2 regions of the Priestia sp. 40 genome follow, and region 2 is predicted to be linked to the other one. Evidence: predicted binding sites of a transcription regulator. Region 2 holds the regulator's gene; the other holds the start of a gene.
The links. Region 2 encodes LexA, which represses DNA repair genes until DNA is damaged. Its sites were predicted from a motif close to CGAACATATGTTCG; they were not measured.
Positions count from the first base shown of each region.

Region 1 (3,204 bases), on a different contig from region 2:
GTAAATAAACTATTTTATTACTTTCTATTATATGAAACGAACATCAATTAGCTCGCTTAACCTCATTTTATTTGTCTGTTGATCCGCCTCATCGATAAAAACAAATAATCCTCCAAGAGAATCAACAAACTGAATAACTCCTGTTTCCGTTATACACTGCCCATGCTTGTAATACGTAAGGTACACTTTTTTATGTGTATGAAGCGCTTCGATCAAAGTGAAATTAATCTGTTCCATTTGATCTTCTGTTAAAAAAGGTTGAGGTATTTCTGCTTGTTTTTTTATAATTTCCTGTAACCCTTTGTATTGCTCTGGCATAGTGGCAAACGGTCGCCATTTTTTCATTCCTCTGTTCTGCATAGCAGCTTCCTCCTTTATGCTTTATGACCTCCTAGAAGGCCGTTTCGATAACGAGCTGTTGAATGCTCGAGATAGCTTGAGGCCCGTAGAACGCTATTCTTTCCATAACGAAGACGAATGTCATCAATCGTTTTTGCAAGTGCATAGGCTCTTTCCCGCTGATCAATATCCTCAAATAAGCTCATTTGTTCTTCTTCTTGAATGCGTGTGTTCGATAAAGAAATACCAATGGAGCGAATCGGCATTCCGCTATCATATGTATGTAAGATTGTTAAACAATACGGAAAGATATCTTCGCTTAAGTTCGAAGCTCGCCCCATTTTCTTTTGTCTTGAGAACCCTCCGCTTGTTTGCTTGCTGTAGCCAATCGATAGATGAATAGTTTGGGCCACGACTTGATGCATCCGCAAACGAAAACAGACATCGTCCAATAGCTCCAACAGCAATAACTCCACTTCTTTTCGGTTTGTATAATCGCGGAATAGAATCTGACTCTTTCCAAAGGAACGAGAGCTAGGAATGTACACATCGGAAATGCGACTAAAATCAATGCCATTCGCATATTGGTGCAATTCTTCGCCTAGTATGCCAAATTCCTGTTGTAACATCTCTTTTGAAGAAAGAGCGAGTTCTTTTATGGAGTGAATGCCTAACCGGTGTAAGCGTCTTTCCGTAGCAGACGAGATCCCCCAGAAATCCTTCATCGGATGAATGGACCACAACTTAAAGGGAATATCCTCATATCGCCAATAGGCAACTCCTGTTGGGCTGTTCTTGGCTTCATGATCTAAGCTCACCTTCGCCAGTAAGAGATTCGGACCGATACCTGCGGTAGCTGTCAGCCGTGTCTTGCGATGAATCTCGTTGATGATTTTATGGGCCAGTTCTTCTGGTGTTTTAGCGAATAAATGCAAAGAAGCTGTCGCATCAATAAATAACTCATCAATGCTATACGCATGAAAATCTTCAGGAGCCACATACTGTAACACCAAACTTGAAATATAGTTCGAAGCCTTGATATATCTCTCCATGGACGGATTCACCACATGGATATCTTTCCTTTTAGGAATGTCGAAAAGGCGACTTCCCGTTTTGATCCCTTCTTTCTTTAGTAAGGGTGTGGCAGCCAACACAACTGATCCCGATCGCTTGACATCTCCTACCACCGCAAGCCTTGTTTTCAACGGATTTAAGCCCCGTATGACAGAAGAAACCGAAGCAAAAAACGATTTCATGTCTATACAAATAATCACTCTGTTTGGTAGCTTCCCATAATCCATTGAAAGAACTCCTTAAAATAAAGAACATTTGTTCTCTTTATTATATACGAACAAATGTTCTTTATTCAAGGATGAAATTTAAAGTTTTCCCGATTATTGCTATCACTTACAAAGAGTTTATTGGTACATTAAAAGGGTCAATGGATGTATAACGTAAAAGTAAGAGTTTAAAAGGATTAAATACTAAAGGAGGCTAGAAGTTGAAAAAAGAATATTTTGTGCAATATTCAGACCAAAGTATAATTAATAGCTTTGACTTTCCACAGAATAATTTTGTATCTATTACTGTAGGAATTAGTGAGATCACGCATGATCTGATTACTTCCTTAGTTCAACAAATGTTCCGTTTTCCAGTTTTCTTTGTTTTAGAGTCAATGATATTTGGATATGAAAAAGAGACTTTAATTGAAAATCAAGTTCCTTTTTATGAGTTTTCATCGGATAGTGCTATTGTTAAAGTTGATTCTGTAGAAAAATTGGATGTTGTTAGTGGGTTAGCAGAGGTATTAGTTAATAATGGACTGAGTATATTCATTTTCTACGGAGAAGGTATTGTAGAGCAGGATTTAATTCCTTTGAGACAATGGAATAAACCTATAAAATTTAAAAATGTCGATATATATAAAGTAGATACATTTGTGGATGTGGAAGAGGTTGGATTTACTATATTCAGTAAGAATAATCTATTTAACACACCTGGAAAGGTCCAAAATTATATACCTCGTTGCTACTCACTTGATATTAATAGCAGCGATATTTAACATTTCTAGATTAAAAGGAGGAGGATTTATAGTAAATGAAATATAAAAGTAATAAGAGTATATTGAAAATGTCAGCTATCATCCTTCTTACTATAGATTTATTCTTTTATCTTTTAGCATTAAAGAGCCTATACGTTTTCTCTTTAAGGGTTTCAATATATCTTTTGATTTTTGTCCTGCACTTTATCTATCTATACATAGTCCTTATAACTGTTAGCAAAACAAAGGAGTCTAAAGTCTTCTGGGGTGTAATTGGGCCATTCTTTATTGTACCTATAGCAATCGTTGGGTGGTTTATATTCTTTTATAATAATAAAGTTGACTATTACTATCTTAGTTCACCTAATTCTACACAAAAACTTATTATTGGCTATTCTAATTGGAGTCTTGGTGAAACTAACCATTATTATGACTTTTATAGACAAACTGGATTCCCCTTGGTGAAAAAACGACTAAATCACGAATCTCTTCATGTCGTGACACGAAATACGGATATGAGCGATTTAAATGTTTTAGGAGCTCATGATGCACAATGGGTAAATGAACAAACAGTAACTTTTACATCTCCATATCTAAATAAGGAAGTAACTTTGAATTTAAAGTAGGTACCTAGTTCTACTTAAACAACAGAATCGAGAAAAAGCCTGTATCTAATAAGATACAGGCTTTTTCTTTTCTAATTTAGTTACCATAAGTTTGATTATCGATAGCCAAATAAACTTTTTAAATATTAAATTTTAAGGTTAACACTGACTTTAAGCTCTATCATTAAATACAAATTAATATAAAAAGGAGTATATTGA
Region 1 covers NZ_JBMPZA010000014.1:106,768-109,971, reverse strand. Annotated here, with positions in the region: gene ACO1DI_RS14590 (YolD-like family protein) at 28-360, opposite strand; gene ACO1DI_RS14585 (DNA polymerase thumb domain-containing protein) at 375-1,640, opposite strand; gene ACO1DI_RS14580 (hypothetical protein) at 1,841-2,401, shown strand; gene ACO1DI_RS14575 (hypothetical protein) at 2,437-3,006, shown strand.
Region 1: ACO1DI_RS14585 (DNA polymerase thumb domain-containing protein) is a predicted target of LexA. The motif match lies at 1,688-1,701, and genes of this name have one in related genera.

Region 2 (3,204 bases):
GGCGCTTCTTTTTTTTCTCTTCCCGAGTTAACTCCCTGGTTTTTTAAATTTTGCTGCGGACGATAACCGTTTTCTACGGCTCTTTTCATTCCTCTTTTAATTTTAGCATTATGTAATTTCCGCTGATGCTCTTCCACTAAACTAATAATATCTAACACCATTGAATCAGATTCTGAAAGCTGAAGCTGACCTTGATGACTAATCGTATAGATGGTAGCATTTTCTTTATGAAAAGCATGAAGCAGCGCAATTCGGGCATTTCCTCTGCCTAATCGTGTTTCGTCTTGAATGAGCAGCACGGATATTTTCTCTTCTTTCATTGTATGAAGAACATCCAAAATACCCTCTCTGTCTACATCATATCCGCTTGCTTTTTCCATCACGACTTTTTTCACCTCTAGATGATGAAGATCAGCAAGCTTTTTTAATTCTTCTTGCTGGCGCTGCAAAGATGTTTCTTGGGTTTTTTTATCCGTACTGACACGGCAATAAATAATGGCGTCCACTTTTATCACGACCTTTTCGGCTTCTAACAATATTCAGGAACGGCCGTTACACACTACTGTTCAATTGCCACTTGATTATGTAACTCTTTTTTTAAAACAGGAATATATAATTTATCTCCAGGAGATAAAGACTGGGCAGTATCTGAGTTTAAATCATTGACGTCTTCAACCCATTTGACAAATTCATTGGTGGTCAAATGATGGTGATTATGATACTTGTTGGACAAGTCCCAAAGCGTATCTCCTTTTGTAATCGTAACCGTTGAATATTTGTCTAAATCTACTTTATCCGCTCCTAAAACCAGCGTCAATACATATGTAAGTGCAGCGATAACTGCAAAAAAAATAGCGTAATGTTTCATAGAATGTAAGAATTGTTGCATATTATGATCCCCCTATCAGAATATATGTTCTTATTTTATTGAGAACATTTGTTTCTGTCAATGGAATTCTTCGAACTTATGTTTGTATATTGACACATCACGTGGTATAATTCACCTAAAGAATAGCTAAAATCGAGGTGAAAAATATGAAGCTATCAAAACGTCAACAAGACATACTAGATTTTATTAAGCACGAAGTAAAATTAAAAGGTTATCCGCCTTCTGTTCGTGAGATTGGGGAAGCAGTAGGATTAGCCTCTAGCTCCACTGTACACGGGCATTTAGCTCGTTTAGAAAGTAAAGGGTTAATTCGAAGAGATCCAACAAAACCAAGAGCAATCGAAGTTCTTCAACTAGATGAAGTAAACATTCCTAAAAGCAATGTCATTAATGTTCCTGTTATCGGTAAAGTAACAGCGGGTCTTCCTATAACAGCCGTTGAAAATGTGGAAGAATATTTCCCTCTTCCAGATAAATTCGTTTCTCCAGATGATCATGTATTCATGCTTGAAATTATGGGAGAAAGTATGATTGAAGCAGGTATTCTAGATGGCGATATGGTAATCGTACGTCAGCAGCAAACGGCTAATAATGGAGATATTGTGGTTGCTATGACCGAAGACAACGAAGCAACGGTAAAACGTTTCTTTAAAGAAGAAAATTTCGTTCGTTTACAGCCTGAAAATTCAACGATGGCGCCTATTATTCTTCGCCACGTAACGATTTTGGGAAAAGTAACTGGTGTATATCGCACGATTCACTAATCAGACACTGTATGTAAAACCAACTAATCATGATGTTAGTTGGTTTTTTTACGTTTGTTTTCTAAAAAAATTGGCATATTATAAATGATACGTTGAATCATTGCAGGCAGGTAGAACAGTTTTTATAAAGCTTGTTTTACCTTTTACTTTCTATCTGCATTTCCTCGAATCTTACAAGGAAATACCATCGACTATAAGAAGGATGTAGTTTATGACTAATACACCTAGGAAAACAGAACCATTTCAAACCATTGTACCTACCAAAGCAATGAACATGTTTCTTTTTCCTTTTTCCTTTGATCGAAAAAATAAAGAGCAGCTTGTTCATGCACTGAAAGCAAATTTGTTCGAGTTTTTTTCCATTCAAAACAAAGATTTAGAAAAAGAATACTACGGAGAACAATATTACGTATCTCATGATAGCCTGGATCAATATTTTCTTCCTTACATTGAATGCATTCTATTCCCTGATTCGTGCGAAAAAGAAGGGTTGCTTCGATTTTCAAAAAAAATAGACCATACCATTACGTTACATACTTCTTCCACCACCGTGTCTAGCAACGTGCTGTCTGTGGATGTTTTTTTATGTCCTTTTGAAATTGGCGTCATGACCATTCGCACTGAAATGAGCCATAACCATTACACCTATGATGACATTTTAGAATTCATGAATCATTTTCGTGTATTAGAACCGAAGCTTGCTGAAGAGCATGGATCCACCATTACCTATGAACATCATCGCTATAGCAAAGTACAAGATTATATTTTTTCACAGCTTGCGCCATTTTTGAACGAACACATCAAGAAAGAAGCCACGCGTGAACAGCACGTTGGGAGCCTTCCTTATTTTATCGATGAACGGATGTTTGTGTTAAGTTATGTAACGGTAAATCAAGAGCAAGAAATTAATTCCACAACTTTATTTCGTACTGGGCAGCTAAATAGCTATACGCCTGACGGGAAAGCGTTTATTTCTGCACACAATCATGAGTATATTAAAACGTATAATACTAAACACGTGTATGAAAGGTGGGCTCCTGAAACTTATTACGTCATCACAGACCATGTGTTTTCATGTATTTCTAAATCGACAGACTCTAAAACGGATCAGCTTTTGATGAATCATCTATTTGGCCAGCATTACTATAATTTATTTTTACATTTTTTCTATAAAATCGTGTTGCTAAAACTATCTTATGAGTATTCTCAGCTCACGTTTCATAAAAATTCAGAGGGCATTGAGCGACTAATCCGCTCTATTACCGTGTTTTCAGGCAAATATTTATTTTTAGAAATTAGCTCTCGCACAGAAGGTCAAGAGTTTTCTGAGCTCTTTAAAAAAATTTTCCACATCAATTCTCTTTATCAAGAAGTCAAAGAAACCCTTGGTACTTTGTATCAAAATCAAGAGAAAATCGCGGCCAAGCGTCACAATTACTTATTATTAATTTTAACGATTTATACCGTTCTTTCCGGTATTTACGGAATGAATTTAGTTATTAGCAAGCTACAGGGAAACATCAATTGGGATAGTATGAAGCAGTTTTCTAT
Region 2 covers NZ_JBMPZA010000005.1:761,640-764,843, forward strand. Annotated here, with positions in the region: gene ACO1DI_RS05060 (YneB family resolvase-like protein) at 1-506, opposite strand, end outside; gene yneA (cell division suppressor protein YneA) at 560-889, opposite strand; gene lexA (transcriptional repressor LexA) at 1,036-1,653, shown strand; gene ACO1DI_RS05075 (hypothetical protein) at 1,865-3,204, shown strand, end outside.